DNA from 3 places in the Planococcus sp. PAMC 21323 genome. Region 1 is predicted to be linked to each of the others. Evidence: riboswitches for the same ligand, from Rfam matches in the RefSeq annotation. Region 1 holds a riboswitch; each other region holds the start of a gene.

What was found. Region 1 has a riboswitch for cobalamin ahead of PLANO_RS12395 (ABC transporter substrate-binding protein). Riboswitches for the same ligand answer to the same signal wherever they lie in the genome.
Region 2: it holds a riboswitch for cobalamin, as region 1 does, so the genes downstream of both, PLANO_RS14585 (acyl-CoA thioesterase) here and PLANO_RS12395 (ABC transporter substrate-binding protein) in region 1, are expected to answer to the same signal.
Region 3: it holds a riboswitch for cobalamin, as region 1 does, so the genes downstream of both, PLANO_RS07865 (hypothetical protein) here and PLANO_RS12395 (ABC transporter substrate-binding protein) in region 1, are expected to answer to the same signal.

Annotation. Positions count from the first base shown of each region.
Region 1 covers NZ_CP009129.1:2,508,619-2,516,551, forward strand. Annotated here, with positions in the region: gene PLANO_RS12375 (pyridoxal phosphate-dependent aminotransferase) at 1-370, opposite strand, end outside; gene cbiB (adenosylcobinamide-phosphate synthase CbiB) at 357-1,310, opposite strand; gene PLANO_RS12385 (adenosylcobinamide amidohydrolase) at 1,307-2,773, opposite strand; gene PLANO_RS12390 (FecCD family ABC transporter permease) at 2,776-3,768, opposite strand; gene PLANO_RS12395 (ABC transporter substrate-binding protein) at 3,761-4,732, opposite strand; cobalamin riboswitch at 4,907-5,093, opposite strand; gene argS (arginine--tRNA ligase) at 5,140-6,801, opposite strand; gene PLANO_RS12405 (YwiB family protein) at 6,801-7,208, opposite strand; gene PLANO_RS12410 (cation:proton antiporter) at 7,403-7,933, opposite strand, start outside.
Region 2 covers NZ_CP009129.1:2,956,101-2,964,033, reverse strand. Annotated here, with positions in the region: gene PLANO_RS14615 (b(o/a)3-type cytochrome-c oxidase subunit 1) at 1-513, shown strand, start outside; gene PLANO_RS14610 (methyltransferase family protein) at 736-1,293, shown strand; gene PLANO_RS14605 (organic hydroperoxide resistance protein) at 1,433-1,852, shown strand; gene PLANO_RS14600 (MarR family winged helix-turn-helix transcriptional regulator) at 1,876-2,313, shown strand; gene PLANO_RS14595 (glutathione peroxidase) at 2,349-2,828, shown strand; partial or broken gene PLANO_RS14590 (DUF3934 family protein) at 2,905-3,036, shown strand; cobalamin riboswitch at 3,281-3,459, shown strand; gene PLANO_RS14585 (acyl-CoA thioesterase) at 3,610-4,095, shown strand; partial or broken gene PLANO_RS14580 (ribonucleotide reductase N-terminal alpha domain-containing protein) at 4,097-5,461, shown strand; gene PLANO_RS15730 (hypothetical protein) at 5,608-6,342, shown strand; partial or broken gene PLANO_RS14570 (ribonucleoside-diphosphate reductase subunit alpha) at 6,511-7,440, shown strand; gene PLANO_RS14565 (ribonucleotide-diphosphate reductase subunit beta) at 7,453-7,933, shown strand, end outside.
Region 3 covers NZ_CP009129.1:1,558,105-1,566,037, reverse strand. Annotated here, with positions in the region: gene PLANO_RS07885 (MDR family MFS transporter) at 1-749, shown strand, start outside; gene PLANO_RS07880 (GNAT family N-acetyltransferase) at 766-1,272, shown strand; gene PLANO_RS07875 (GGDEF domain-containing protein) at 1,411-2,526, shown strand; gene PLANO_RS07870 (HNH endonuclease) at 2,685-3,638, shown strand; cobalamin riboswitch at 3,693-3,882, shown strand; gene PLANO_RS07865 (hypothetical protein) at 4,048-4,593, shown strand; gene PLANO_RS07860 (ABC transporter substrate-binding protein) at 4,590-5,537, shown strand; gene PLANO_RS07855 (arylamine N-acetyltransferase family protein) at 5,594-6,349, opposite strand; gene PLANO_RS07850 (LacI family DNA-binding transcriptional regulator) at 6,508-7,506, shown strand; gene PLANO_RS07845 (YqcI/YcgG family protein) at 7,584-7,933, opposite strand, start outside.

The sequences.
Region 1 (7,933 bases):
TCGCCTTAACCTCAACATTCTCCGCTTCCAAGGTTTGGCGGTATTCCGAAAAGGCTGGCTCGATTAAAACTATTTGTTGATTTCTATACCTTCTAGCCAACCAAGTAAAAACTTCAGCTGCTCCGTTTCCTACAGCTATTTGGTCCACACCGACATGATGAAAAGATGCCGCAGACGAACGAAAAGGTTCACCATCTGGATCTGGATAAGAACCGATTAATGGATACATTTCCGACCATTGATCTTTTAAAAACGCAGGTGGACCAAATGGGTGGACATTTTCACTAAAATCCAAAATCTGTTCGGGTGGGCTGATGCCTGCTTGTTTATATAAGCGCAGTGGATTGGCTCCGTGATTAGGTAATTCCAAGTAAAATTCCCCCTAACGCAAATAATATAAAAAACCCAATTGTTACTTTCTGCATATGTCTAATTGCCTCTTTAATATGATGTGCTTCAAGTTGGTAAATCGGACTTCCCATTAACGCACGATGCGATGTAACGCCGCGGTACCGATTTGTTCCACCTAATTCAACACCTAATTGAACAGCCGTTGCCGCCTCTAACCAGCCACTGTTTGGACTTGGATGCTTAGGTGCATCTTGTAACCAAATTCCAAGACGCTGACGTAATGATCGTGTTTGATGACTTTTTGTTAGAACGATCAGTAAAAACCCTGTTATGCGACTTGGTATAAAATTCAAGACATCATCTGCTTTTGCAGATGCAAATCCAAAGTCCCTAAACTCGTCATTTTTGTAACCGACCATTGAATCGAGTGTATTAACGGCTTTGTATAGCCACAAACCTGGTGCCCCAAGTAAAAACGCCCAAAATAATGGGGCTGTTACGCCATCACTCGTATTTTCAGATACCGTTTCGACAACGCCACGCGTAATCTCACTTTCATCTAATCCATCTGTGTCTCTTCCAACAATCCATGATAATTTCTCACGTGCCAAGTCCATATTTTGATCGACAAGGGGCTGATAAACATCCATCGCTGCATCTTTCAGCCCTTTTTGTGCCAGTCCTGATGCGATTAACAACGCTTCTATCGCAACACCGAATACCGGATTGATCGAGTAAGCTAAATAGACAATGCCATATACAATTAAGAAGACCGCAATCGCAATCGTTATAAGTAGTAAAAACCCGTTTTGGAATGTATTTTTTCCCCGATTCCAACGATTGGTTAATTTTTTTATTGCAGTCCCAATCCAACGAACCGGATGCGGCCAATTAGGTGGATCTCCAACAATGCGGTCAATAACGATTCCTAAAAAAATTGCTATTAGATGTAACATCATACGTTTTTCGCTTTCGCTAGTTCATATAATTCGAGCGCTTTAATTGTGCACTCAAAAACACCAATGCCGATTAATTTGCCAAGCTCTGTGATAGGACCTGCATAAGGTAAACTATCACCTTGTTGCGTGGCCGCTACTAAACAGCTGTCAGTAGATGTCCCTGTTGCAATCGTACCCGTGAGCGGATCTTTGACTTGTCTTTCTTGAAGTGCTTTCGTTTTAGCTTCAGTCGCCGTAATCATCGCTTGTATAAACGCTTCGTCTGACAAAACACCGTTGACCATAATCCACGTATTAATCGTTCCCACCTGTACCGTTCGTTCTACCGCTTTTGACACGTCTACACCATTGCCGACGCCAGCAGTAACCGCAATAACGACTGACCCAAATGGTCCTTCGTATTCTTTAACAATCGCGTCTTTCGTTTGAACGGCGGTCATCATCCCTACTGTGTCAGTTATTTTCAACCCATGACTCTCTATAAACTCGGTCATTTCTTGAACACTGTCATCTACGTTATAAGCGGCATCTACACGACGATTCATAAAATTTCGGAACCATCCAGCTCCTGCATTGACAACAGCCGAAGAAACCGTTTTTAATGGCGTTGGGCTCTGGTACAGCACCATATTTTTTGAAACGATAAAATCTTTTGCACAAATTCGATGGTTCTTTATTTCACTTTTGACTCCTGGCAATAACGTAATTTGCGGTTTTGGCAATTCCGGATGCGGATGATTGCTAACTCGCGTTTTGTAAACTGCTCTAATATCTTGCTCTCGCACCACTTCGTGCGGTTCACCAATTCGAACAATCGTTCCTTCATCGAGCAATAATAATTGATCGCAATACATAGATGCTAAATTGATATCATGGAAAATCGATACGATGGTTAAGTTTTTTTCAATCGCTTGTTTTTTAATTGTATCGAGCAATTCTTTTTGGTGATTAATATCTAAATGATTGGTAGGTTCATCTAACAACAAAATCCCTGCGTCTTGCGCTAACGCTTGTGCAACAAAGACACGCTGTTGTTCGCCACCCGACATTTGGTCAATTTGTGTTTTTTCATATTGGCTAATGTCCATCAATCTCATGGCTTCTTGTACCGCCTGCTCATCTTCTGTTGACCAAGAAGAAAACCAGCCTACTTGATGGGGGTAACGGCCAAGTGATACTGTTTCCCGAACTGTATGAGCAAAAGAATGAACGTGAAGTTGAGGCAATACGGCCATTTTCTTAGCTAGTTCTTTTGCTGGAAAATCTGAAATTGGTGTTCCTTCAATGCGAATTTCTCCACTCTTTGCTGGCAATACGCCACTGATTAATTTCATTAGTGTTGATTTACCACTGCCATTCGGTCCTAGTATACCGAGGATCGAGCCTTTATTGACGGTAAATGACACGTTTTCAACGATTTTTTTCTCGCCATATCCGCCTGTTAGTCCACTGATTTCGAGCATCGTTAAGCTCCTCCTTTGCGTTGACGGAAAAAGATAAAGGCAAATACTGGTGCTCCGATAAACGCAGTAATGACACCAATTGGTAATTCTGTTGGAGAAATAATCGTTCTTGATACTAAATCACAAACGATTAATAAAGCAGCCCCATTGATAAAAGATAAAGGCAACACATGACGGTGATCCGACCCCCATAGTAATCGAGTCATATGTGGCACGACTAAGCCAACAAAACCAATTGTTCCTGAAACGGAAACGGCAGCACCTGTCAGGACAGATCCCCCAATTAAAATCGTCATTTTGCTTTTTTTCACATCTACACCGAGATGTTGCGCACGTTCTTCACCAAACAACATCGCGTTCAATTCACGACGTTTGAGCCATAATACAAATGAGCCAATCAAGACGAAAGGCAATGCCATTCGCACATATGGCCACCCACGCATTGAGACGCTTCCGAGTAACCAACCAATTATTTGACGTAATTCTTCACCGGTTAAGGCAATCATCAACGAAATAATCGATCCAAGAAAAGAACTAAATATAATACCTGTTAAAATCACGGTTTCCATTTTCATCGAGCGATCCACCAATCTCGCAAAACTGACAACAGCAAACATCGTCAGTAATGCGCCGATCATGCTCATAACCGGTAAAGTGAATGGCCCTAAAAACGGGATAGAGATACCAAAAAAGAGCGTCATCACAGCGCCGACTGAGGCACCGGAAGACACTCCCAGGGTGTAAGGATCGGCCAATGGATTTTTCAAAAGCCCTTGAAAAGCTGCGCCAGCAATCGCTAACGCGGCTCCAACAAGTCCTGCTAAAACCACACGTGGCATACGAATATTCCATAAAATATTGGCAGCCGCTTCATCGAATGAAGGATTCCATAGCACCACCGGTGATATAGATACCGTTCCGACCGTAACACCTAACAATACCGCTCCCACTAACAGAAATAGCGAGACGCTATACGCTAGTATATTTTTACTCATTGAATACATCAGGATATACTGCCTGTGCCATTTCCATTAGTCCCGCTGTTAAACGTGGGCCAGAACGAGTGAGCATATCTGAATCTAAGCTGTAAACCGCTTCCTCTTTAACTGCTGTTACTTCTGCAAAGCCACCACGAGACTTGATTTGACCGACTGCATCTTCAACATAAGCGCCTTCGGTTGTAATAATGACGTCTGGATTTGCTGCAACGATTGCTTCTGGGTCCATAATAACCCATCCTTCTAAGTCGCCAGCAACGTTTTCTGCATTAATCAACGTTAACATTTCGTCCATGAACGTCCCGCTACCTGTTGTGTAAATATCCGGTTGACTGCCGACTTCTAAAAAGACCGTTTTTGGTTCTTCAACTGTTGCTGCCAACTCTTCAATCGAGGCTACTTGAGCTTCCATTTCCGAGACAATATTTTCCGCTCTTTCCATGCTACCTGTTGCTTGTCCGATTGTCGTAATCGAATCGTAAACTTCATCAAAGCTCTCTACATTTTGAACAACAAATACATCAAGACCGGCATCACGTAATTGTTGCAGTCCGGCATCGCCCACACCTAATCCTGATTCGTGTGCTAAAACTAAGTCTGGTTGAAGGCCAATGATTTTTTCAACATTGAATTCTTGTCCGCCGATTTTTTCAACGTCAGCTGTTTCTTCTGGGTAGTTGTCATATTCCGATACGCCAACGATTTTATCGCCCAATCCTAGCTCATAAGCAATTTCTGTATTAGATGGAATCATTGAAACAATGGCTCCAGGCTCTTCGTCAATGACAACTTCATTGCCTACAGCATCTGTTATTGTTACCGGAAACTCAACTTCCGCAACTTCAGTTGGTGGTTCTGCTGGTGTTTCGACTTCTTTTTCCGGAGCTGCTGTTTCTCCGCATCCTGCCATTAAAACTGCTGCTAATCCTGCTGTTGCCCCAAACTTCCATAACTTGTTCATCAATAAAATCCCCCTAGAGTATAGTGTTCTTGTTATAGAAAATCTTTGCAGACGGTCCCTTATTTGTGAACGACCCAAAACGAATCCAAAACAAAATCCCCCGCAAAGTTCTGCGAGGGATTGAAAGGACGCCATAAAAAAGCATGCGCATCCAGCCTTTCCTCGCAGGCATATGAGTGTGTTGACATAAAGGCAGGTCTCCTGGCTTGTGATCGTTGGTTTTTGCTCCTTCCCAAAGCGTTGCTTCAGTGGCATATTGCAAATTCCTCTCACGTACAGTGGCGGGACCGCGCCGGAATCGAACCGGCTTCCCTTTTAACTCATGTTCTTAGACATAAGCACCTTTATGAATTGCTATTAAGTTCTGTTTCTTGGTTTTATTATACACGCAATTGTTTAGCTTTTGCTTACATTTTTTCAGGAGCTTCGACGCCTACTGTTTTTAATGCATTCGCTAATGTTGTTTTCACAGCCGTGATCAATGCTAAACGAGCACTTGTCATCTCGACATTTGATGCATCCAATACTTTATTGGCATTGTAGAAGCTATGGAAATTTGACGCTAGCTCTTGGATATACGTTGTAATGCGATGAGGTGCACGTTGTTTTGCTGCATCTGCAATGACTTGTGGGAAATCACCGATCTTTTTCAAGACATCAATTTCTTTTTCTGAAGTCAATAAATTCAAATGCTCTTCTGAAGCTAGCAAACCTTGCTCTTCAGCTTGACGCAAGATCGAACTAATACGCGCATGCGCATATTGCGAATAATAAACTGGATTTTCGTTTGACTGAGAAACAGCCAAATCCAAATCAAAGTCCATATGCGAATCACCTGAACGCATTGCGAAGAAATAACGCACAGCGTCTAATCCGACGAGTTCGACTAGCTCGCGCATCGTTACCGCTTTACCAGTACGCTTGCTCATCTTCATTTTTTCGCCGTCTTTATACAATTGCACCATTTGAATAATGCTAACTTCAAGCGTTTCACGGTCATAACCAAGTGCTTCGATCGCTGCTTTCATCCGTGGAATATAGCCATGGTGATCAGCACCCCAAACGTTGATCAACTTACTAAAACCACGTTGCAATTTATCTTCATGGTAAGCGATATCTGGCATTAAGTATGTGTATGTGCCATCATTTTTAATCAATACGCGATCTTTGTCATCGCCAAATGTTGTTGAACGGAACCAAGTAGCGCCTTCTTCTTCAAAGACATGACCATTTTCACGAAGTTTAGCTAGAGCTTCGTCAATTTTACCGTTTTTGTATAGTGATGATTCTGGGTACCATTCATCAAACTCAACGCGGAAGTTCGCTAAATCATGCTGCAATTTAGCTAATTCTACTTTCAAACCGTGTTGACGGAACGTTTCAAAGCGCTCTTCATGCGTCATGCTGACAAATTTATCCCCGTGCTCTTGTACTAATGCTTCTGCGATATCTTTAATATCTTGTCCGCGATAGCCGTCTTCCGGCATGCTGTCGCCTTTACCTAACGCTTCAAAATAACGCGCTTCAATAGATAACGCCAAATTGTTAATTTGGTTACCGGCATCGTTAATATAATATTCACGAGACACATCATAGCCCGCTAAGTCTAAAATATTGCAAAGCGAATCGCCAACTGAAGATCCACGTGCATGCCCTAAATGCAGGTCACCAGTTGGGTTAGCCGAAACAAACTCGACTTGTATACGCTCATTAGCACCAGCTGTTGAACGACCATAGTCTTCTTTTTGCTCTAGCACCGTTTTGACAACGTCCTGCAAATAATCTTTTTTGATCGTAATGTTGATAAATCCTGGTCCAGCAATATCTACTGTTTGAATGTTTGCTGCATCTTTATCAAGATTTGCTACAATCGCTTCTGCAATCGCACGAGGTGGCTTTTTCGCCAAACGTGTTAACTGCATCGCAATATTCGTAGCATAGTCACCGTTTGTTTTATCTCTTGGCGATTCTAACTGTACTTCAACAGCCTCTGTTGTTAATTCTGCTTTTTCGATTGCTTCTGCAAATGCCGTTTTAATGGCGTGTTGAACTTGTTCTACTGCATTCATTATTTAACCTCCATAAATTGTATTTCCATTTCGTATTCCCCGACAGGATCTGAACCTAACGATAAATCGTAACGAACCATAAACCGCGTATCGCTGACAGAAAGCTCATGCGCTTTTGTCGTCAACATAAATGACCCTTGTTCATTTGTTAGATTGCCGGTTTGTTCTTTATGTAATAAAAAAGGGAGCCGCATCTGCAAGCCGCCGCTTCTCATAATCACTGCTTCATTTTCTTGAAGTTTAACTGTCGTCCGAATTTCAAGGTCGTCTTGCTGCTCGGCATACTGCAAATAGCGCAGCTGGTTTTTCTCCGTCAATGTTCCTCGAGATTCCAACACCATTACTTGTTCTTCCATATCCGGCTGACGGATCGTCGTTGTCAGTTTTATTTCCACTGTCTTTTGCATGTCTCTCCGCCTCCCCATCAAATAATAACCTTCTCATTATAGCCCGATTCACCCGCCTTTTTCAATACAGCACTCATTGTTTACGCCAGTTCTTTTTATCTGAACGCCAAGAGTTAAGAAATTCGACAATTGATACAGAAAAAAACCGACCCTATTATTACAGGATCGGTTTAATTTTATTGGCATTACTGTTTTTATTTTGATTGCAGTCCTAATAGTTTGATCAATGGTTTAATGGTTAACCCTTGGATGACGAGAGAAAACAGAACGACCGCAAACGTTAGGATTAAAATCGTTTCACGTCCGTCAAAACTTGCCGGTAGACTTAATGCTAAGGCAATGGATAAACTCCCTTTTAATCCGCCCCAGTTTAATAAAATCCGCTCTTTTCGATTTAAATCTTTGGCTGGCATCGTACTGAAAAATAGCGCTACAACTCTCGCCACTAAGACGATAACAATGGCCAATACAATAATTACATATTGTCCAGAAAAATCGATATTGCGAATTTCTAATCCGACAATCAAGAAAATTAACGAGTTCGCAATAAGTGTAATCACGTCCCAAAAGGTATTGATCGCATTTTTCGTTAACTCGGACATTCCAATTCTAGCGCCGTAATCATTAAAAACAAATCCTCCTGCCACTACAGCGATGATTCCTGATACGTGAATATGTTCTGCGATAAAATAGCTGCCGAAAAACAATAATGCAGATATGGCAAT
Region 2 (7,933 bases), 450 kb from region 1:
TTTATGGGCGTAACATTTTGGCTGATCCCTTATTTAACAGGGCGTAAATTTACGAAGTCGATGAAAGTCTTAGGACTTGTTCAAATTATCACGTGGTCGATTGGTATGGTTTTAATGTCGACAGCGCAGCATTTGTTAGGACTTCTTGGAGCACCAAGAAGAACAGCGTACTCTGGTTATAACGACCACCCTGCTGCAATGGAATGGTTTGACGGTATCTTAACCAATCATGTGACGATGGCAATTGGAGGTAGCATCTTGTTTGTATCGGCAATGATCTTGATTTATATCGTCGTCATGACCATGTTCTTGTCGCCAAAAGCAGTCGACGCAAAAGACATCGTCGATTTCCCGCTAGCAGAAAGCGATATGACAAACACCCCCAAATGGTTAGAAAATTGGTGGATTTGGATTGGACTTGCTGCAGCACTTATTGCTTTGGCCTATGCGATTCCATTAACGCATATGATTCAACATGCACCGCCAGGCTCAGAAGGATTCAAAACGTGGTAGGAGTTGAGGGACAATGTTCACTATGGTTTTGTCATTAATGGTTGTGTTTATCGCGTTTACCGCGATGTTAGTTGAAATATCTTCGATGGAAGAATAAAGCGAAGGCAGTCAAGAATTCTTATTACAAGAGTTCTTAACTGTCTTTTGTGTTTTAGAATAGTAGTAATCGTTTATCGCTTTCTATAGTATATAAGGAAAGAAACAGGAAGTTGGGACTTAGCGATGACGATCATGGAATGGATGTTTACAGCGATAAGCGTTTTTTGGTTGAGTGAATTTATTATTTTTCGCAATCGTGGAGTTGGTCAAGGAGATTCGTTGGAAAAACGTACGTTTGTTGCAATTTTTGGTGTATTAATCGCTACTATTCTATTGGCGTATTTGTTACAAGAACTCCAGCCGTTCCAAATGGTAGCGTTTGTTGGACAAGTGGTGGGAATCATCTTTCTTGCTACAGGAGTGTTTTTACGTTTTTGGGGGATTATCCACTTGAAATCACAATTCACACGTTACGTTACAGTTCGAGAGGGCGATAAAATAGTTAGTACCGGTCCTTACCGGAAGCTACGGCACCCACTTTATACAGGATTGTTTTTAATAACGCTTGGCATGGCTTTATTCTTTGGTAGCTTAGTTGCCACACTTGTAGGAGGCATTGCGATGGTATGGGCCTTACTTCGGCGCATCAATTACGAAGAGCGTTTGCTCATTGAAAAGTTCGGTCCAGATTATGAGCTTTGGATGAAGCAGCGCGCGAGATTAATCCCATTTGTTTATTAATAAGTTCTAACCTAAAGCTTTTATTCTTCTGAACAGAGAATGAAAGCTTTTTTAGTCTATGAGCAGTTCTTTTTACATCGTGTACGATATAGTTTATTATAAGTCGTGTACGATATAAATGGATGGAGGACTACATACAATGAAAACACTATTTGAAACAACAATGACGAATACAGGCGGAAGAGACGGAGCGGTATATTCTCCGGACAATATTTTTTATATGGACGTAGCAAAACCACAAGCGCTCGGAGGTTCTGCTACAACTGCAACAAATCCAGAGCAACTTTTTGCGGCTGGCTATAGTGCATGCTTTAACAGTGCGTTGGAATTGGTGCTTGAAGCTGATAAAGTAGAGATAGAGAAAAGTGAAGTGACTGCAACTGTTGCGTTGATAGGAGACAAAGCAGATGGCGGCGTGAAACTAGCGATAAAACTAGTGGTAGATATTACTGGTATTGCTGAAGAATTAAAACAACAATACGTCGAAAAAGCGCATAAAACTTGCCCGTATTCAAAAGCTATTCAAGGATCTGTGGATGTAGAAATAACCGTTTTATAATAATTAGTATAGGTGAGATGTAAATGGCAAACCCAACGAAATTAGAGCAACAATTATGTTTTGAAGTGTATAAAGCTTCAAGTAATTTTTCGAAAATGTATGCAAGAGCATTAGAGCCTTTCAACTTAACTTTTTCGCAATACTTAGTACTGCTCGTTCTTTGGGACGAGCACGAGTTATTGTCAAAAGATATTGGGGAACGATTAGGGCTTGGGACAGGCACCTTAAATCCAATTATTAAGCGGATGATAGACAACGGTCATTTAACAAAGCAACAATCTGAAAAAGATAAACGTGCATTTGTGATTTCGTTAACGGAAAAAGCGAGAAAAGAACAACCAGCTATCGAAAGAGCCGTTTTTGAAAAAGTTGAGAGCTGTAATTTTATGGGCGTAAATGCGATGACATTAATGATTAATTTAAAAGAGTTGAACGCAGCCTTCAAAACCATGAATTTTTAAGAGCGTCATAAATTAGTAAATGAGGAGTGAGCAAGATGAATATTTATGATATTGAAGTACCAAAACCAAACGGCGAAGTATATCCATTGAGTGAATACAAAGGCAAAGCCATGTTAATTGTTAACACAGCAACAAAATGCGGGCTACGCGATCAGTTTGATGGACTCGAAAAAATGTACGCCGAGTATAAAGAACAAGGATTGGTTGTTTTAGGATTTCCATCTAACCAGTTTAAGCAAGAAGAAGCTACAGGTGCAGAAGCACAGGAAGCTTGCCGCATGACATACGGTGTGACTTTCCCGATGCATGATTTAGTAAAAGTCAACGGCGCAGATGCACATCCGTTGTTTACTTATTTAACGAGCAACACGAAAGGGTTTTTAACAAGCGGCATCAAATGGAATTTCACGAAATTTTTAGTGGATCAAGATGGCAATATTGTTTCTCGATTTTCTCCAAAAGATACACCAGAATCGTTTAAAAAAGACATCGAAAAAGTACTTACTCGCTCGTAACGAGAAGGTTTCTGTTTCACTAGCGGTTGCGATGTGATAAGCTGTACATCATCGTAGTAGTAATGGAGTGATTATAATGAGCAAAGCAAAAGCGAAAGCAAAGAGCGGTACGGGCCAAGGAACTGGTAAAAAAGGCTGGACTCGCTGGAAATCTGGCGCAAACAAAGCAAAGAGTTTTAAACCGTATACAAGCAAAAATAATAAAAAAGCGGACGAACCAAAAACAGATAAAGAAAAAGCTTCTGTATGGGTCGATGCATAAATAGAAATTCAAAGGTTGTCCAAAAAGGGCATCCTTTTTTTATGTAGAAATGGTGAAAAGTTCGGTAGGAAAAATATAATTTTTCACCAAATGCTTTGAAATTGTGAAACGACTTGTTAAACTAGTGAAAGTGGTTTATAGTTTATGAATACAATATTTAGTGTTTAAATATAAAAAATTACTATATATAGTAGAAATCGATAACGAAGGTGCCTGAAAAGGCTTAATAGGGAATTCGGTAAAATGCCGGAGCTGTACCCGCAACTGTAAGTGCTGACGAGCTGTCGCAATCCACTGTCCAATGGACGGGAAGGAGACAGCAGAGGATGACGCACGAGCCAGGAGACCTGTCTTCGTTACAAGTTTATGATCTTCTCCGGGAGTTGAGAGAGATAACGAAGAAATGATGCGCAAGCAGCTAGTTCTAGCTGTCTTGAGTTGCTATTCTGCGTTTTCAAACCCATCCTCCCTGAGAGGATGGGTTTTTTTGTTTGTTATAGAGATGGAGGAATGGAAGTTATGACAGAAGCATTAGCTGCAGGTGTAGCGAGAACCGTCCAAACAAAATTGGTGTTGCCACCGGATACCAATCATTTAGGAACGATATTTGGAGGGACGGTACTCGCATATATAGACGAAATCGCGGCGATTACCGCAATGAGACATAGCGGCAAAGCGGTCGTAACCGCTTCAATCGACACAGTGAACTTTTTATCTTCTGCTAAAGTGGGTGACATTTTCATTTTAGAAGGTGTAGTCATTTCGACTGGAAGAACGTCGATGGAAGTTTATGTTAAAGCAGAATGCCAACAAATTGAAACGGGCGTGACCAGTTTAACAACGACAGCTATATTGACGATGGTCGCGGTTGACAGTAACGGCAAACCAATCCCTGTAAAAGGCGTAATCCCTGAAACCGATGCAGAGAAAAAATTATTCCATAGCGCACAAGAACGAAAACAACGACGCATGCAATTAAATGAATACTCAAAGGAGTTGTGCTGATATGAAGATGAAAATTGAGACGGCTGAAATGTCATCAGTAGAAAAAGCGCTTGAACGGGCTACGGATGTATATGGGTTAGATACACGCGAGTTACTCGAGCGGGCAGGCGAACTTGCCGAACAAGCAAAAGGCGAACAATCTTTACTCTACGCGCTCAACCACATCACCATGGATCAACCAGATTGGACTTATGTAGCGGCAGAATTGTATGCGAGTGATTTATATAAGAAAGCAGCAGAACATCGCGGGTACACTTCTTCTGAAAAGTACGGAGATTTTTACAAGCTCGTTCAAGAACTGACGCAAGTTGGAATTTACTCAAAAGACTTATTGTCTAGTTATTCGCAAGAAGAAATCGCAGAACTTGGACAAGCAATCGATCCAGAGCGGGATTTATTGTTTAATTACATTGGCTTATTTTTGTTGGCAGACCGTTATTTAGCTAAAGACTATGAAGGGCGTTTGTTTGAACTTCCGCAAGAGCGCTTTTTAGTCATTGCCATGACATTGATGCAAAACGAACCAAAAGATCGTCGTGTAGAGCTAGTTAAAGAAGCGTATTGGGCAATGAGTCATTTGTATATGACCGTTGCGACTCCAACTTTATCAAATGCGGGTAAAAGCTTTGGACAATTGTCGTCATGCTTTATCGATACAGTGGACGATTCATTAGACGGCATTTATTTAAACAACTGGGATATCGCGCGCCTTAGTAAAGACGGTGGTGGCATCGGTATTTATTACGGAAAAGTGCGGGCGTTAGGTTCGGACATTAAAAAATTCAAAGGAAATTCTTCGGGTGTTGTGCCGTGGATTCGCTTGCTTAATGATACAGCGGTCAGTGTGGATCAATTAGGTCAACGTCAAGGAGCCGTCGCGATTTACTTAGACGTCTTCCATAAAGACATTATGAACGGCTTCTTGGATTTGAAAACCAATAATGGCGACGAGCGCCGTAAAGCACATGATATTTTCACAGGTGTATCGCTTCCCGATTTATTTATGGAGCGTCTGCAAGATAAAGACGAAAACGGACGCAGTATTGGTGAGTGGCACACCTTCTGTCCACACCAAGTCAAACAAGTCATGGGCTGGAAAGATGAAAATGGCAACGCCTTAGGACTTGAAGATTTTTACGATGAAAAAGACGTAAAATACTTTAGTGAAAAATACCAAGAAGCAGTCGACCATCCGTTATTGCCGCGTAAAACCTACCGCGCAATGGAAATTATGGCGCGCATCATGGTGTCGCAATTAGAAACGGGCACGCCGTATATGTTTTACCGGGACGAAGTCAATCGACAAAACCCGAACAAGCACACAAGAGGTCGCGGGCTGACATCAATTTATTGCAGTAATTTGTGTTAATTTTTAGCACCTTCAGTCAGTAATGGCTGTCGAAAACCCATCTAAACGGGGAAACACTTTTAAATGAAGTCAATCCCGTGCTAAATCTCTTTAATTTTGAATGTTGAGAAGTAATAAAGCATAATAAGGAAAAACTAAATGAGGTGGAAGGCATAGTTAATCCTTTTGGCTTTATATACGAAACAACTAATCAAGTAAATAACATGAAGTATATTGGGAAATGTATATACACGCGAAAGAATAATTGGAAAGTGTATATGGGGTCGGGTCTATATCTCAAGCGAGCAATTAAGAAATATGGGTTGGAAAATTTTACGAGGGTCATTCTAGCAGAAGCTAATTCAGCTGAAGAACTTAATGCGTTGGAGGAATACTATATTTTGTTATATAAAGCAGTCGAGTCTCCAACTTATTACAATGTTAAATTCACTTCTATTGGTGGCGACATTTTTACAATGAATCCAAATAAGGAATCAATAAGACTGCAAAGAGTTCAACAGATGTCTGGAGAAGGCAATCATCAATATGGTAAAGCTAAAAGCCAAAAAATGATTGAATCTGTTAGAAAAGCAAATTCTAGAGTGGTAATGATTGATAATGTAGAGTATTCATCGGGTAAAGAGGCAGCGGAGATATTAAATATTAAAACTACAACTCTTAATTATCGCTTAGGCTCAGATCATTTTCCGAATTATGAAAGACTCTATGAAAAAGTGAACAGACCTACAAACAAAACTAGTGCTTATAAATGTCAAATAGGTAATATTCAATACGAGAGTATTGCTAAAGCTGCTAGTGCTCATGGAATTTCAACCCATAGTATGAGAAACCGAATGTATTCAAAAAACTTTCCAGATTACTTCATAATTAAAGAGTAAATGCCGAACGACTATCGAAAGCACGCATTATGCGGAAGCGAGTAGAGTAGGGCCAAGCGGTCCGATACGGTGGGCACCCTTATTATATAAGGGTGATGATATAGTCTACTCTGCATGGCGACATGCAGCTGCATCTAGTATGCGGGTTGAGTTTAGCGAATTCAATTGAATAAGGGGACCGAAATTATGCAAAATATGTCAGCTACGACTATTGTTAAAGAATATACCGATGACGAAGGCAACCTTGTCATGATCCGTAAGCCTGGTGATTTTGTCGTCTGTAATTTGTCATCGATCAACTTGCCAAGAGCGGTTGGAGCGGACGTATTAGAACGTTTAGTGCCGATTCAAACACGTATGCTTGATAACGTCATTGACTTGAATACGATTTCAGTAGGACAAGCTGAAGCAACAAATAAAAAATACCGCGCCATTGGTTTAGGAACTTTTGGATGGCACCATTTACTAGCGCTTGAAGGCATTCATTGGGAAAGCGAAAAAGCCGTTGAATTTGCCGATAAGCTATACGAAGAAATTGCGTATCAAACCATTCAAGCTTCTATGCAATTAGCGGAAGAAAAAGGTGCATTTAGTCAGTTTTCAGGTTCAGAATGGCACACAGGCGAGTATTTTGAGCGCCGCAACTACACGAGCGAGCGGTGGAACAGCTTGCAACAGCAAGTAGCTAAAAATGGCGTTCGAAACGGCTGGATGATGGCTGTAGCGCCTAACTCATCGACTGCAAAAATCGGTGGTTCAACAGACGGCATCGATCCATTATACGCAGTAGAATACGCCGAAGAGAAAAAGAACTTCAAATTTAAAGTGACTGCTCCTGACTTGGACCACAACACGTACGAATATTACCGACGTTCGCGTCACGTGCTCGACCAAAAATGGAGCATACGCCAAAATGCAGCGCGTCAACGTCATATTGATCAATCGATCAGCTTTAACTTTTATGTGCCGCACACCATTAAAGCAAAAGAGTTATTAGAGCTGCATTTAGAAGCATGGAAGCAAAACTTGAAGACGACTTATTATGTTCGCAGTACATCTCAAGCAGAAATTGAAGAATGCGAAGCATGTCAAAGCTAAAGGAGAATGATCATGACGATACATGAACCGTTAAAAAAGATTAAATTATTAAATCCCGAACATCCGAACAAGTCGACTGGCGTATTAAATGGCCAGTCTTCGGGCTTGTTAAATTGGAACGATATTGCGTATCCGCAAATGTACGATTTGTATCAAGCGCTATTGGCTAACTTCTGGAAAGCGCAAGAAATCAATATGCAAGACGATATTAAGCAATGGGACCGCTTAAGCGACGTAGAAAAAGACGTCTTTTTACGCATTAATACGCAACTTGCCTCACTTGATAGCTTGCAAACACCAACAATGAGCCAAGCAATGGATTACGTCACTGATTCGAGCTTTAAAGCGATCTTTGCGGTCATTTCCCAACAAGAAGCTGTTCATACAGAGTCGTATTCGTACATCTTAAGTTCTCTCGTATCCGTAAGCGAACAAAATGCACGCTTTGATCAAGCAAAAAGCGATCCAGTAGTTCAAAAACGTAACGATTTAA
Region 3 (7,933 bases), 950 kb from region 1:
TTATCATGTTAACTGTGACTTCTGCTTGCTTGCCAATTGCTTATCACATTTGGCTAAAAGTTGAACAAGTTCAAACCTTGAAAAAACGACACCAAAACGTAGTGATCGATTTAATGCAAAACTACAAAGTTGCATTTCAAGATCGTCCTTTTGTTAAAGTAGTGATTGGTTCTATGTTTATTTTCTCAGCAGAATTCTCGTTGAATAGTTATATAGGTGTTCGACTGGCTGAAAGCTTTGAGACATTTATGATAGGTGATTTTGCAGTTGCGGGTGTTCGCATGTTAAGTTTGTTGAATATCCAAAACATGTTGCTCGTCGTTTTTTTGACATTTATAGTAAACAAATACACAGATCGTTATGCTAAGCGGCACGTATTGTTAGCAGGTCTTTTTCTATACAGCATAGGCTATGTCACAATCACTTCAGCGAATAGTTGGTATTTATTAATACTGTTTAATTTTATTGGAACAATTGGTGAATTGGTTTATTCACCTGTTCGTAATGCAGAAATCGCTAACATGATTCCAGAAGATAAAAGAGGTTCGTATTCCGCTTTTTCTAATATTTCATTTAGCGGTGCAGATATGTTAGCACGATTAACTATTATTATTGGTGCATTTCTTATTCCAACCATGATGTCTGTCTATATGGGCGTATTGTTGATGATTGGTACATTACTTGTTTATACAGGTTTGTTTGTTAGAAAATCTAAAAAAGAGCAAGTCAGAACAGAAGCCATATCATAATGTAAGGAGAAAAGTCATGATTATTAGAAAAGCAATTCCAACGGATGCGGAGCGACTGATCGTTCTAATGAAACATGTAGAAGAGTCGAAGCATATGTTATATGAACCAGGCGAACGACAAACGACAAGTGAACAACTTGAAAAACGCCTCACTAGTTCAAGCGAAGAGACAGTCGTATTTGTAGCGGAAGAACAAACTGACTTAATAGGTTATTTATTCGCTATAGGAGATACGGTAAAACGAAAACAGCATTCGGTTTACCTCGTGATAGGCGTTCATCAGCACTGTAGGGCCAAAGGAACGGGAACTCAGTTATTGCGGGCAGTGGAGACCTGGGCGATTGACAAAATGCTTCATCGCATTGAATTGACCGTACTAGAGAAAAATACAGCAGCTATTGCTTTGTATAAAAAAATGGGCTTTATCGTAGAAGGAGTCAAACGTGATTCAATTTGCATGGACGGAGAATATGCTAACGAATTATACATGGCTAAACTATTGAAACATGCCTCAATCCAATAACCCTCTCTAGCTATTCACGAAAGTGATGGCCAAAGAGGTTTTTTTAAGTAGATTCTTGTATAATATTGTGTTTTATCTATATTTTTTGACATATAAATTGTAAAATGTTATTAGTATAGATTTTTAGGAGTTGTTTGAATGGGGACGATGCTTTTTTTCTTTCTCGAGAATATGGCATTAATTATTGCATTATTGTATTTAGCATTAAAAACAAAGGAATTATTATTCCCTGAATTGACTGAATCAAAGCGACTGATGTTATTAATTGTTGCATTTACTAGCTTTTTGACATTTTCAGTTATGTACAAACCTTATTTTTATATGGGTATGAGGCTTGATTTGCGAGAAGTAGCACTTTATTTTATTTCTTATGTAGGCGGCTGGAAACTAGGGATATTATCTGCAATTTTCCCATCTATTTATCGCCTATCTCTTGGTGGTCCAACAGTGATAATCGGAATTTTGCAGTCAATTGTTTTACCAGTCTTAGTGGGAAGTTTATTTCGCAACAAGCTAAAAACGAACAAGTTTTTTGCAGTACTTGATATTAAACGAATGATGATAGGTCTCTTAGTCTTTGAGGTAGTGAAATCTATCTTTATGTTTGTTTCTACGCCGGCACCGCTATCTATTATATTGTTAATGTCTGCATTCGCTGCTATAGCTGTACTCGTAATGGGCTTAATGTCAAATGGCGAAATTCATCATATCTTGTTACGAAAAGAACTGGAGATTAACTCTAATCAAGATCCACTGACACAGCTGCCCAATATGCGTTTTTTCAGAGCAGAAATTCAAAAGTTGATTTCTAAAGATGTTCCACTGGCTATTATTATGTTAGATGTTGACTCTTTTAAAACCTATAACGATACACATGGTCATCAAAAAGGGGATACTGTCTTACGCTCAATTGGTCAATTGATGAAAGACAATATTCGTCCAAATGACTATGTAGCACGTTATGGTGGAGAGGAATTTATACTATGTATTACTCAGCCATTTGGTGAGGACATAACCTTAGAAATAGCAGATAAAGTTCGCTCAGCTATCGAAAAATATCCATTTGATGGACAACAATTACAACCAAAAGGGAATTTGACGGTTTCCTTGGGAGTTAGCTTAAGCTCAGCGGATAAAACCTTAGACCAACTTATTGGTGAAGCAGATAAGGCGTTGTTCCAATCCAAGCGGAGCGGTAGAAATCAAGTTACGATTTTTGATGAAGTAACGCAAATAGAAGCGATCGAAGCATAAAAACAGCCACTGATTCAAGTGGTTGTTTTTTTTGACTAAAGATTTGAGAAAGCATAAGTTTAATATTTAGGTTAAAATAGAAAGTGTAAACTACTATAGCATAATAGATTTTACTACATATAAAGTAAATAAAGTATGACCATTATTAGGAGGCAGTTATGAATAGTTTTATCGTTATGCAAGGAGAGACTTATCATGCTGAACAGAATGCCGGTGTGCTTTGGACACCTCAGGTAGATAAGTCCGGGATGGTTCCACATTCATGGAATCGAATGCAAGAAGTGAAAAAAGGCGATCTTGTCTTTCATTATGTTAAAGGATTTGTCGTTGCCATTAGTCGCGTACGTGAGGATTGTATAAAAGGGGCTAAACTAAAAAAACTCGAAGATCAATCTAGAGGCTATGAAGAGGCGTTCATAGCTTACACGGTTTACCGAGAATTAGAAAATCCATTACCGATTAAAGCGTTCTTTAAAGAAATCGAACCTTTATTGCCGGTAAAATATTCAGCGTTCCAAGAAGATGCTGGTGGAAACTCGGGTTATTTATATCCATGTAACGAAGAATTGGCAATAAAGTTTTTAGAATTGATTAGTTCGTTAAACATTTTTACGGTAGAAGTAGAACAATTGGAATTATCGATGGAAGTGATTAAAAAAACTGAGTACAATCCGTTACTCAGCTTAATCGCGGAAGCCGAACTTGAAATTAAAACAAAGATGCGTAGAGGCAAACAGCAATTCAGAGAAAGTTTATTGCCACTTTGGAATGGAGAGTGTCCGCTTTGTGGAATAGCAATTAGTGATGTATTGCGAGCAACGCATGCTAAACCATGGAAAGACAGCTCTGATGTCGAACGACTAGACCCCTATAATGGGGTAGTGCTTTGCGCCAACCATAGCGCATTGTATTCTGCCGGACATATTGCTTTTACCGGTGGAGGACGACTTCATATCTCTAAGAAGATTCCAGAAGATCAGTTTCCAATCTACCGCTTAAGAAAAGGGATGAAAATATCGGTATCTCCCGAACACGCTACCTATTTCAGGTGGCATAAACGAATTGTTTTTGCAGAACCGAGGAAGATAAAATTGTTGATAGATCAGGAATAAATGATTTCCTGTATGTCTTTTGTCTTATGAAATATGATACACTGAAAGCAAGTGAATAATCATGCAGAAAAAAGGTGCTGCTTCGTCAGCATAACAGGGAACTCGGTTAAATTCCGAGGCTGTTTCCGCAACTGTAAGTGCGTATGAAATAAGAAAATGCCACTGTTTAGGTTAACTAAATGGGAAGGTTCTTAAAGTAAAACAACGCACAAGCCAGGAGACCTACCTTTTTTTGAACGTATTTTTACTCTTCGGAAGATAAGAGGATCATACGGCAACGTTTCTATTTTTGACTGATAAAATATGTCTTTAAATAGCTATGCCGCCGTCCTCTTTTGAGGGCGGCTTTTTGTTGTTTTCGAGAGCGTTCAATGCAGCGATTTTCACCAAACAAAAGTGAGGTGAAGAGATGAAAAAAGACATGAGGTATCTTTGCTATCCATTTATGCGTGAAGCCGCGTCTACAGTAGATTTTGAAATTAGAACGGATTCCTTGACCACACGTATTGGAGAAGCACTATCCTTAACTAAAGACATAACTGTAGTACAGCGAGATTTACAAATACTTCAACCGAAAGTCTATCATTTAAATGGCTCTGTACGTGGCAAAATAGCCATCCAAGAAGATGATTTAAACCAACTAAGTAATATGTATGATTATTATGTAAACTGCACAAAAGATAAAATCGGCAATTTTGTTTTACCTCAAGGTACTCATGCCGCGTGTGTGTTGCATGTTTGTCGAAGTGAAGCCAAAAAGTCAGTACGTGCGTTACACATAGTGAGTTTAGAACGAGATGTACCGGAAATTTTGTTCAATTATACTCACCTTTTAGCTAATGTCCTTTTTACAATGGCCGTATATATTAATCAATATCAAGGTATTGAAGAAATACCTTTTGTTAGTAAATCTTATCCAACAAGACCTAAAAAGAAAGAAGTGGCCAATAAATGATGAAAATTTCATTATTCAAGTATTTAACGATTGGAACAATTGCTTTAACGCTAGGAGCTTGTCAATCTGATGTAACGGAAGAAGTAGAAACAGATTCGGCAACCGAAGTTGAAAAACAAACAAGTTATACTGTTATCGATGATTTAGACAATGAATTAACGTTCGAAACAGTACCAGAAACAGTTGTATCTTTAATCCCAAGTAATACCGAAATTTTATATGAAATCGGAGCAGGCGAAAAAGTAATTGGAGCGACTGATTACGATAATTATCCAGCAGAAGCGGCTGAAGTTGAGCGCGTTTCGGACTCTGTTGTCTTTAATGCGGAACGTATTATTGAATTAGAACCGGATGTGGTAATTGGGTACTCGACAGGTGCACCTACTGGATACGAAGAATTAGAAACTGCAGGAATAGCTGTCTTTGTTATCGAATCTGCTCAATCTTTTGAAGATGTGTATGGTGATATTGAACAAATCTCTACCGTTATGGGTCTAGAGGACAAAGGGGAAGAGTTAAATCGCTCGATTCAGCAACAAATTGAAGAAGTGCAAAATAAAGTAGAAGCAGTTGACGAGAAAAAACAATTGTATTTCGAAATTAGTCCTTCTCCAGAACTTTACACAACAGGTCAAAAAACCTTCCAACAAGAAATTTTGAATCACGCGAATGTGGAAAATCTTTTTGGTGACCTTGAAGGATGGCCAAAAATTTCGGAAGAGGAAGTAATCAAGCGCAACCCGAAAACCATTACTACGACCGTATCTTATACAGAAGATCCAATTGAAGAAATAAAAGCACGAGAAGGTTGGGGGGATATTGATGCGATCAAAAACGATCAAGTCTTTTACCTAGATTCAGATATTACCTCACGTCCTGGACCAAGAATTGGGGAAGCCGTTGAACTAGTCGCTAAAACAGTTTATCCAGAAGTGTTCAAATAACCCTAAAAAATCCACGCTTTAGAAGCGTGGATTTTTTTAATCTAAAATAATATATACTAATTTAACGATTCTGGATAAATACCAAATGCTGTTTTGAGGACAAGTTGCTTTTCCTCAGCAGTTAAATCCTTCTTTAATTTCTTATCTCTATCGGATTGAATGAATTGAGTACCAGACAACGTAATTCTTCCTCTTGGAGTGGCAATTGTTACTAAGTCATCGTGTGTAAAAGTAGAGCTTTTCGACACTTGATTATAAACACAGCCTTCGTGAAAATCGATAAGTTGTTTTTCTGTAGTAGAAAATCGATATAACGTTCTTTCATTGTCATCAATGTTACGCAGTAGATCATAAAACCCGTCTCCACGAGATTCAATATGATATGTCCCACTATGATCTGTATGTGGTCTCTCACTTAGTGAAACTGGATACAGAGTTGAGTCACCAAACCCCACGTCCACTAAATATGTCTCGTTAAGGTCTACAATAATTGCAGCATGCGTATCAGCTTTTGCCCATGTACCATCGGGTTTCTGAACGGTAGCTGCTACTAATTTTGCATTATAACCAAGCTCGGTCAAAAGCCAATGAAATAAACCATTTAATTCATAACAATATCCACCACGGTGGCGATTAACGACTTTTTTATATATACTTTCTAAATTCAAGTAAATCGGTGTCCGGCGAATAACATCCAAATTTTCAAAAGGAATATGTTGCATATGAAGAGATTGTAGTTCAGCGAGTGTATCAATGTTAATATCTACGTTCAGTTTCGTGTAAAATCGACTTAAGTACTTATTTTTATTCATGAATAAAAAAACTCCTTCAAAATGAATATAACCATACTCATTTATTTTATGAATATTTATTGTGCATGAAATGAATGGCTGTGATATAGTTGACGAATGAATAACTTTACTCAAATATATGTAGTAACAAAAATTAATAAGAAAGTAGGTTGGTAAGAATGGTTTCTACTACAGATGTAGCGAAATATGCAGGAGTCTCACAAACTACAGTTTCACGTGTTTTGAATAAACCTGACCAGGTTAAAAGAGCAACTTACGAAAGAGTTATGAATGCTGTGAATGAATTAGGTTATTCAGCAGAGGCATTCGAACAAATAGCGGTTCCTATGGTAAAAACAAAAACGATTACCTTAATTGTGAGTGCAATAGATGATGCGATATATGTAAATGCGATTCCTGCAATTACTCGCACTGCGCAAGAACAAGGCTATCAAGTAACGATTCATTTTATTACTAGATCTCGTGAACTTGAAACTTATGAAACTGTGCTGTCAAGCAAACCAGATGGCATCATTATAATTTCTACTTTACTTGATAAAGTAGCCCATGAGAAATTAATTGATTCAACTATTCCGTTTGTTGCATTAAATTCAAGTGGTATAACAAGCCAACATTCTATTGGACTGAACGATATCGAAGCGGGTTATTTGGCTACTACGCACTTAATTAATGCTAGTCATTTAGAAATTGCTTGGATAGGTGGTACGTTAAGCAGCCCATCTACGAAAGATCGCTTTATTGGATTTGTACAAGCCTTACAAGAAGCTAATTATAAAATCCGCAAAAAAAGATTAGTGGTAACAAACTTAGATAAGTTTTCTTTATTTGAAGCATTTGAAAACCTGCAAGCCTTGAAGAAAAAACCCACCGCAATTGTAGCGGCTACAGATGAAATAGCTTTACAATTTATGGATTTTTACAAGGAAGCAGGTTATCAAATCCCGGATGACATCAGCATCGTTGGGATTGGGAATTCAGAAATGGCACAACATTCAGCGCTTGCTTTGACGTCAGTTGGGACATCTGATAGTTTGGCAAATTTAGGTCAAGAGGCTATCAAGCGATTATTTGATTTGGTTATTTACAATCAGCAGGAATCATTTCATGTAAATCGAGATGTCGAGCTATTTGAGAGAGCTACAGTGCGTGCTTTGTAAGTATGAGAGTGTCTATTCTTAGCAAAAGAGCCTTACCGTTAATACCGGTAAGGCTCTTTTGTGTTTAAGGTAAAATATTATTTCATCTCTTTATGGGTAAAAGGACATTTTCCTTTGATTGGTTCGCTATCGTCTCCAATAAAAAACTGTTTCCATTCGTTGTGATCAGGGTCACCAAAATGGCTTATATCGGGGTGAGTCGGTAAGTGATCCCACGCTTCTACTCGCTGACGGACTTTTTCACGTGACATAACGCCTCCTTTTTCAGTGCCTTTCAACCCTTCAAAAATACGACGAGGCTGAAAACCTAGAACCATGGCGTTTCCAAGGTCACGCGTTTTGCGCTGTTTATAAGCAGGGGTATTGCCAAAGACAAAGATTGGTTCGCCTTTAAAGGTAAAATCCCATAAATAATGATCTGGGTCAC